2 regions of the Sphingopyxis sp. GW821-FHT02C12 genome follow, and region 2 is predicted to be linked to the other one. Evidence: predicted binding sites of a transcription regulator. Region 2 holds the regulator's gene; the other holds the start of a gene.
The links. The regulator LexA, encoded in region 2, represses DNA repair genes until DNA is damaged. The targets are predictions, from matches to a motif close to GTTCCNCNCTTGTTCT.
Positions count from the first base shown of each region.

Region 1: the regulator LexA is predicted to act here: its motif matches at 1,757-1,772, upstream of AC07U1_RS04710 (ImuA family protein).

Region 1 covers NZ_JBWKVQ010000001.1:1,017,683-1,022,171, reverse strand. The annotation lists gene AC07U1_RS04715 (DUF6504 family protein) at 1-1,043, opposite strand, end outside; gene AC07U1_RS04710 (ImuA family protein) at 949-1,737, opposite strand; gene AC07U1_RS04705 (cytochrome b) at 1,960-2,517, shown strand; gene AC07U1_RS04700 (DUF1810 domain-containing protein) at 2,530-2,967, opposite strand; gene AC07U1_RS04695 (SOS response-associated peptidase family protein) at 2,964-3,581, opposite strand; gene AC07U1_RS04690 (SOS response-associated peptidase family protein) at 3,637-4,149, shown strand; gene AC07U1_RS04685 (HU family DNA-binding protein) at 4,399-4,489, opposite strand, start outside.
Region 2 covers NZ_JBWKVQ010000001.1:2,905,972-2,910,460, reverse strand. The annotation lists gene AC07U1_RS13855 (hypothetical protein) at 1-825, shown strand, start outside; gene moaC (cyclic pyranopterin monophosphate synthase MoaC) at 883-1,356, shown strand; gene AC07U1_RS13845 (molybdopterin molybdotransferase MoeA) at 1,353-2,543, shown strand; gene lexA (transcriptional repressor LexA) at 2,609-3,292, shown strand; gene AC07U1_RS13835 (ComEC/Rec2 family competence protein) at 3,246-4,489, opposite strand, start outside.

The DNA.
Region 1 (4,489 bases), 1.9 Mb from region 2:
GGCTCGAGCAAGGAACGGCGCGCCTCGGGCATGTCGAACGGGACGACGGGCACGATCGGCTCGGGTACGAACCCTCGCGCCTGGTCGAGCCGCTCGACCGCGCCGCGCCCGAGCCGCCGGGCCAATGGCCCGCGCGGCATCGGATAAAGATCGGCGATCCGCTCGATCCCGAAGCGCGCCGCCGCGGCGAGCGCCTCCGGCGCCAGCCGGAGCGCCGCCAGCGGCAAAGGCGCCAGCGCCTCGCTCTCGCCTCCTTCCGGCAAGATCCGCACGCCCGCGCCGCCATCGCGTGCGAGCGCGTGAGCGGCGCCGGGCGTGCCGGCGATCGCGACACGCGCGGTGAAGCCGAGGCGCCGTAGAAAACCGAGCAGACGCGCCGCGAAACGCTCTTCGCCGCCGAAGAGATGCGTCGTGCCCGACAGGTCGAGCCACAGCCCGTCGATGCCCGACACTGCCGCCGTCGGCGTCCAGCAGCGGGCGGCGTGGAGCGCAAGGCGATCGAGCCACGCGCGATCGGCGTCGGGTGCGGCATCGAGTATGTCGAGATCGGAGACCAGCGCGCGGGCATGGGCGGCCGCCATGCCGGGCACGAGGCCGAGATCGAGCGCCGCCGGACAGGCGGCGGTCACGACGTCGCGCTGGCCGGTTCGCGCGACGACGATCGTCGGACGGAGGCCCCAGAGCGGCGGCAGCGGCGCAGCGATCCCGCCCGACGTCCCGTCGTCCGAGCGCAACGCCCGGAACACCGGTGCGGCAGCTTCGCTCCGCCGTCCGAGCTCGCGCATCGTCGGTCGCTGGTGCGCCGGGAGGGCGTCGAGCGACGGCTCGCCGGAGTGCGTGCCTTGCGCCCAGCGCGCGCCCGGACGCCAGCCGCCGCCGCGCGGCACCGAACAGGTGCCGGGATTGTCGTCGACAGGCTCGGGGAAGCGCGGACCCGCCCGCGCCCGATCAGGCGGCGTGCCCGAATGCGACGGTGTCCGTTCTGCCCGGCGCAACCGCTCGATCGGCAGTTGCGGCAGGAAGAGCGAGGCGACCCTGGTCATCGCACGCCTCCAGTTCGAGGGAAAAAGGCGGCCCGCCGCGCTGCCGGACCAGCTCGACATTCCAGCGCCCGCGCCCGACGCCGGGCGAGGCGAGGCGGCCCGACGACAAGGTGCCGATGCGCCAGCGGGTCATTGCGAGCGACGGATCGGCGAGCGGGCATTGGCCATAACGCCGGTACCGGCGATAGAGGATCATCGGCGTGTTGCCCTCGGATGCTGCCAGTTGCAGCCGGCGCGTCGCGGTCTGATCGGCCGCTTTCACTTCGGCAACGACGCAGGCGAGCGAACCGTCGCGCAGCGCGTCCTCGCACAGCGCCAGCAGTTCCTTGTCGGTCCTGCCTTGAGCATAGAGCACGCGGTCCGGACCGAGCCCCGCCTGTTCGAGACCGGGGGCATAGAGATCGAACCGCGTCAGCGCCCAGAGCGCCGACACGTCGGGCGCCGCCGCGAAGCGCGACGCGATTCCAGCCGCGAAGAGCGTTGCCGCAGCGTCATCGCTCCAGCTTGCCGAGGCGCCCGTGACCTCGTGCAGGCCTGCGCCATCGAGCCCGCCGCCAGCGAGAAGATGATCGACCGGCCCGACGCCGAACGGCAAGACCGGCCCGCGCGAGGCGGCTACACGCGCCACCGCCGCGCGAAGCACGTCGATATCTCTGGCACTTGGCCGAGGTGCAGATTGGGGCGTCGTGCTCATGGGAAATATCGACTCAAATGTTCCCTTTATGTTCCACCGAGTCAAAGGGCGCGTCAAGCGGGCCGCGACGAACCGCCGGGAATCGGTGCGCGCCTTCCGCCCGGCCTCTGTAAAAGCGAAACAAATTGGGCTCATGATCGTGACGGCTGCGTCCTGCTGACGGAACGAGGATCGCCGCCAAAGCATTGGAAGACCGGTGACGGACCTATTGCGAGGCGAATCATGCGTGAGAATCACAGCCGCTATTCCACCGTCTCGATCGTCCTGCACTGGACGATCGCCATCCTGATCATCGCCAATGCCACCTTTGGCGGCTGGATGGAGGACGCCTCGGACAGCGAGAAACTTGGCTATTATCATCTGCACAAATCGGTCGGGATCACGATCCTCGCGCTCAGCATTATCCGGCTCGGTTGGCGCTTCGGCCATCCCTGGCCGGCCTTCCCCGGCGGCATGCCGTCATGGGAACGGATGCTCGCGCGCACGACCCATGTCCTCTTCTATGTGCTGATGATCGGCGCCCCGCTTCTCGGCTGGGCCGCAGCGTCGGCGGGCGGGGCGCCTGAAGTGCCGCTTTACGGCGCCGTGCCCGCGCCCAATCTTCCGCTACCGCTGAACGAGGATCTCGCCGAAGAGCTCGGCGACATACACAAGCTGATGGTGAAGGCCATTTACGTCGTGCTCGCGCTGCATGTTCTCGGCGCGCTCAAGCATCATTTTTTCGACAAGGACGAAGTGCTCCACCGGATGCTGCCGCTGTTTCGCAATCCGCGCGGCTGACACGCGTCGGCGTCACGGCATGCTGTCGTCGCGGCTGAGCAGGCCGAGGGTGCGCTCATCGCGCTCGCCGCCGAACCAGCGGATGAGCGCGGCGGAGAAGAGCGGCCGCCGGCTCACGGCCTCGAACAATGTCAGCGATGAACGCAGCTTGACGGCGTCGACCTCGCCGAAGACCGCCACCGGGTCGCTTGCCGGCAGGTCCTGGATCGCTTCGACGCATTCGGCATAGCGCGCGCCGAGAAGCGGATGGGCCAGATAGGCCCGCGCCTCATCGGCTCCCGCGAGACCGTAGAGCTTCGACGTCGCGCTTCGGCCAAGGCCTGCCAGCTGCGGGAATATGAACCACATCCAGTGCGAGCACTTCTTGCCGCGGCGAATCTCGCCGAGCGCGCGCGGGTAGATTTGCTCTTGCGCGGTCACGAACAGATCGAGTCCCTCTTCGTTCGTCATAAGGCAAGAGCGCCTTGTGCAGGCGGCTTACCATATACCTGCGTCACCTCGAGGCTGCCTTCGGGAAGCCATTTCAATATGTCCTCGGCCGGAACGCGCGGATCGAGCCAAGCGGCCCATTGATCGCGTGGCAGCGGAATGATCTGGCGATGGTGATAGGGTGCGATGTCGGGACCTGCGTCCATGGTCAGGAGGCTGAAGGCTTCGCCGACATGGCTGTCGCGCCAGACGCCGGCCATGCAGAACCAGCGATGGTCCTTCAGCGTGAACAGCCACTTGTCGAGCCGCTTCTGCGCAGGGTCGGTGGGATCGGTGAACTCATAGAAACCGTCGCAGAGGACGAGGCATCGCTGCATGCCGAGATCGCGGCGCTCCGAGCGCACATTATAGACCGGTTTGCCGCCCTGTCCGGGCCAGCTCCAGCGCCGGTTGACGAGCGATCCGGCGGCGGCGCCGTCGCTGCTCTTCACGATCGGCGCTGTATCGGTGATGCGGACATCCTCGCGCGCCGGCACGTTCGGTGCGCCCTCGGGCATGTCGATCTTGATCTGGAGGTTGTCGAAGTCCTCGGCGATCGACGCGATGTCAATTTCGAGCCGATAATCATTGCACATGCGCGTCGGCCCCCTCGCCCTTGCGACTCAACATCGTTCCCATTATGTTCCACATATGGGTATCGCGCCAACCCCTTTCGATCCCGACGCCCCGAGCGGAGGCGTGCAAGCGCTCGTCCGGCGCAATCCCGACAATATGACCGAGATCGAAATGGTCAAAGCGGTTTGGGGTTCCGACCCGCGGTTTAGCGACGGGATCAATTATCGTTTCGTGCGCGCCGAGGGCCGCGCCTTCCCGGCGCGCCGCTGCCTGATCCCGGCGTCCGAGTTTCGCATGGGAACCGGCGATCACCGCTACCGGGTGACGCTCGACAGCGGCAATTTCTTCTATCTCGCCGCAGTGTGGGACCCGCCACTCGCCGACTGGCCGCTGTCCTACCGCATCCTCACCATCCCGGCGGGCGCCGATGTCATTCCCTATCAGTCGCGCCACGGCGTGATCATCCAGCGGCGCGACGCGAACCATTGGCTCGACGGCAGCCTGCCGAACGAGCTGCTGTTCGAGGAACCGCCGCGTCGCACGCTGTTCGTTGAGCCTTTGCGCAAACAGGCGGAACTTCCGCTCTAGGTCATGATGTCGCCGGCCCGCAGGGCCCGAACAACCGCACTCTTGGCGAGCCCGCAGCGGGGCGGCGTGCGATGCGCTCCCGTGCCTAGCCGCCGCCCCGCAAGGATAGCGAGCCGAGTGTGCCGCGCGGCCAAAACAAAAGTGCGACCCCTGGCCGAGCCTGCGAGGCCAGAGCGCGCTCATCAGATGCCGCGCCCGACATGCCGCCGCGCGGCCGTCCCGCCGGGCACGCCGGCGGGACGTACCGGCTCAGCCGTTCAGACGATCCTTGACGGCCTTCGCGGCGCCGAAGGTCAGCTTCTTCGAAGCCGCAATCTGGATGGTTTCGCCAGTCGAGGGA
Region 2 (4,489 bases):
GCCCCGTTACTGGTTCAGGCGGCGTGGGGGCAGGAAAGTGGCTCGGCCCAAGCGGCCGAATGGCCGAAAACCATGTATCAATGTCGTCACCGCGCGCCCCTCGACGGCTTCGGCGGCACGCTCGAATTCGACACGCTGTACACTGAAGCGGGCGCGATCTTTTCCGAAAGCGGCCGATGGACGTCCGATTATCTGCCCAGGCGCGCCCCGCCCCTCCCGGCCGGCCTGATGGCGGAACGGTCCATCATCCTCCCCGCCGGACAGCCAAGCGGCATGACGGTCATGATCGAATGGCCCGGCGGCAATGTCTGGGACAAGACGCCTACGCCCGATCCGTCTGCCAAAGCGATGATCCGCATCGTCAATATCGACGGCGTCGCCCGGTCGATGCGGAAAAAGGAGCGCTGGCACCAATCGGTCGTGGTCCGCAACAGCGAAGTCCTCCCCTACGCGAACGGCAATGACCGCATGCTTTTCCTCAGCCCGCTCGAACCCGCGCTGATCAGCAATTATGGCGATACCTCCAACATGGACCTGACGATGCCGGTCGCGAACCTCCTGGCTTGGGGCAGCGGGCTCGAAGCGCTGACGGTCTTCGATGTATTCGTCGAACCCCGGAAATATGACCCGCATAGTTTTCCCAACGGACCCGCCGGACCGATGCGGGTCGTCGGCGAATATCACATCGACATGACCGCGCTCGCCGCAGGCTTCGACAAGATCCGTGCCGAGCACCGGTGGTGGCGCGCCGGCCTCGCCGATTTCAAGACGCGCTGCGAAGCGACGCAGGTGTCGGACCCATCGCTGGAAATCATCGTCACCTGACCGCCTGTCATTATCTCTACTTGCCTTTCCTCCGCAGCGTTGCTTGGCTTCATCGCCATGACCCAACGCCCGACTCATCTCGACGAAAGCGGCGCCGCCCATATGGTCGACGTCGGCGCCAAGCCCGCAACCGCGCGCCGCGCCGTCGCCACCGGCCGCATCACCATGTCCCCTGCAGCGCTCGAAGCCATCCGCACCGGCAACGCGCCGAAGGGCGACGTCCTCTCGACCGCGCGCATCGCCGGGATCATGGGCGCCAAGCGCACCGCCGACCTCATCCCGCTCTGCCATCCTCTCGCGCTCACCAAGGTCGGCGTCGAGTTCGAATGGGAGGAAACCGGCATTTCGGTCACCGCGACCGCCGCGACCACGGGGCCGACGGGGGTCGAGATGGAGGCGCTCACCGCCGCCTCGGTCGCGCTGCTCACCCTCTACGACATGGCGAAGGCGCTCGACCGCGCGATGGTGCTCGGCGATATCCGCCTGCTCGAAAAGAGCGGCGGCCGCTCGGGCGACTGGCACGCCGAATGAGCAAGCTGCTCCCCGTCGAGGAGGCGCAGGCACGCCTGCTCGCGCTCCGCGCGCCGCTTCCTCCAGAAAATATCGCCTTTTCCGAATCGCTTGGCCGATATCTTTCGCACGATGTCATCGCATTGCGCGACCAGCCTGCGGCGCCGCTTTCGGCGATGGACGGTTATGCGATCCGTTTCGCCGACCTGCCGGGACCATGGACGATCATCGGCGAAGTCGCCGCAGGCTCCGCGCCCGCCCTGCCCCTCGGCGCGGGTCAGGCGATCCGCATCTTCACCGGCGCGATGGTCCCCGACGGCGCCGACACGGTCATCCTGCAGGAAGATGTCGCCGCCGACGGCACGGTCCTGACGCTGACCGGCGATGGCCCGGAGGCCCAGGGCGCCCATATTCGCGACCGCGCCAGCGACTTCGCGACCGGCGCCATGCTCGTCGCCGCCGGAACCCGGCTCAACGCCGGTGCGATCGCCGCGGCGATCATGGGTGGCGACGCGCAGCTTGTGGTCGGCGCCCGCCCGCGTGTCGCGATCCTCACCACCGGCGACGAACTCGTCCAGCCGGGCCGTGCGCTCGCGCCCGGCCAGATCCCCGACAGCAACGGCACGATGCTCGCCGCGATGCTCGCCGCCGAGCCCGCCGTCGTCAGCATCCCGCTCCACATCCGCGACGATCGCGAAATTTTATCCAAGGTTCTGAAAGACCTGGCGCGACGTCACGACGTCATCGTCACCGTCGGCGGCGCCTCGGTCGGCGATCACGACCATGTCCGCGGCGCGCTCGACGATGCCGGCGGGCGGCTGGATTTCTGGAAGATCGCGATGCGCCCCGGCAAGCCGCTGATCGCGGGCACGCTCGGCGACGCGCTGCTGCTTGGCCTGCCCGGCAACCCCTCGTCGGCCTTCGTCACCGCGACCCTGTTCCTGCTCCCCCTCGTCCGCCATCTCGCCGGCGCGCGCGATCCGCTCCCGCCACTGCGCACGGCCCCGCTCGCGGCCCCCCTCGGCCCCGGCGGCGCGCGACGCGACTATTTGCGCGGACGGATCGACGACGGCCTTCTCTCGCCCTTCGACGGACAGGACAGCGGCCGCACCTTTCCGCTCGCCGCAGCGAACGCCCTCGTCATCCGCGAGATCGGTGCGCCGTCCCGCGCGGCAGGCGAAGCGGCGGATTATATCGACATCGCTTGACAAGTTCGCTTCTGTTCCATTATCGTTCTCCTTATGTCCGAAACCGGCATCATGGAGAACGCCCGATGTTGACCGCCAAGCAGCATGAACTGCTCCACTTCATCCAGCAAAAGCTCGACGCGAGCGGCATCTCGCCGTCGTTCGAGGAGATGAAGGAGGCGCTCGGGCTCAAGTCCAAATCGGGAATCCACCGCCTGATCAGCGCGCTCGAGGAGCGCGGCTTCCTCCGCCGCCTCCCCAACCGCGCCCGCGCGCTCGAGGTCGTCAAGCTTCCCGAGGGCGGCAAGGCGGCCGTCAGCACCGATCGCGACAATGTCGTGCCGCTGCGCAAGCCCGCCCCCGCGATGCGCCCGATCGCCGCGAACGACATCGTCGAGGTCCCGCTCCACGGCAAGATCGCCGCGGGTGTGCCGATCGAGGCGTTCGAAAATCATGACAATCTCGCGGTCCCCGCCGCGCTGCTCGGCTCAGGCGAACATTATGCGCTCGAAGTGTCGGGCGACTCGATGGTCGAGGCCGGCATCTTCGATGGCGATTATGCGCTGATCCAAAAGGTCAGCACCGCGCGCGAGGGCGACATCGTCGTCGCGCTCGTCGACGGGCAGGATGCGACGCTCAAATATTTCCGCCGCGAGGGCAAGATGATCCGCCTCGATCCCGCGAACAGTGCCTATGAGCCGCAGCGCTACGCCGCCGAGCGCGTCATCGTGCAAGGGAAGCTGTCGGGACTGCTTCGTCGTTACCACTGACCTGCGGCGGGCGGCGCCACATATGCTCGTCGCCCGCGCCTAGTGCCGTCACCGCGCGCGGTCGCTCACCGAGGTAAAGCGCCAGCCCGCCGGTCTGTGGCAACGTATCGCGATCGATCGTCAGCCAGCGGCCGGCGCATTCGCGCGGCAGCCAGCGCTCGCTGATCACCACATCGGCCGCGGCGCACGCCGCCGCCATGTCCGCCCCCTCGATCCGGTCGCGCCCGCGCGCCGCCAGGATGGCGCGGCCATCCTGCGTCCAGCGACAGAAATCACGATTGCAGTCGACATGATCGAGGTCGGTGAGCGCGGCGAGCGGCGCATCGATCCCCGCTGCCTCGGTCATGGCATCACGCACATAATCCCCCGCCCGCTCGCGCAGCAACGCATAGCTGCCGTCGGGCAGCGCCGCGGCGATATGCTTGCCGTCGCCGGTAATCAGCACATCGGGCCGCGGCTGGGCGAGCAGGACGGCCATGCCGAGGACCAGCGGCACCGCCCCCGCCCAGCGCCAGCGCGTCCGCCACAGCAGCAGCCATATCCCGCCGAAGATCGCGAGGCCGAACCCCCAGGGCGGGAACACCGGCAGCGTCGCGACCGCGCCGGGCGCATCGGCGACGCTGTGCGCGAGCCAGATCAGGGCGTTCAGCGCCTGCTCGGCGACCCACCAGAAGGGCGCGCCGAGCCCGACGCTGTCGAACAGCAAAGCCAGCGCCTCGGCGGGCATGATGACAAAGGTCGTCAGCGGGATCGCGACGACATTGGCGAGCGCGCCATAGAGCCCCGCCTTGTGGAAATGGAACAGCGCGATCGGCGCCAGCGCGACCTCGACCGCGAGCCCGGTGATCACCAGTCCCGCGACCCCGCGTCCCAGGCGAAACACCCATGGCTCCTCGCGCCGCGCCATGAACCGCTGCATCGCGCGGCTTTCGTGGAGCGCGACGATCGCGGTGATCGCCGCGAAACTCAGCTGGAAACTCGGCCCCGCCAGCGATTCGGGGCGCCAGATCAGCACGATCAGCGCGCCCGCCGCGACCAGCCGCAGCGTCAGCGCCTCGCGCCCGAGCAGGAACGCGATCAGCACCAGCAGCGCGGCAATGAACGAGCGCAAGGTCGGCACCTCGGCCCCCGCGAGCAGCGTATATCCCCCGCCCGCCAACGCCGCGACCGCCGCCGCCAGCGGCAGCACATAACCCG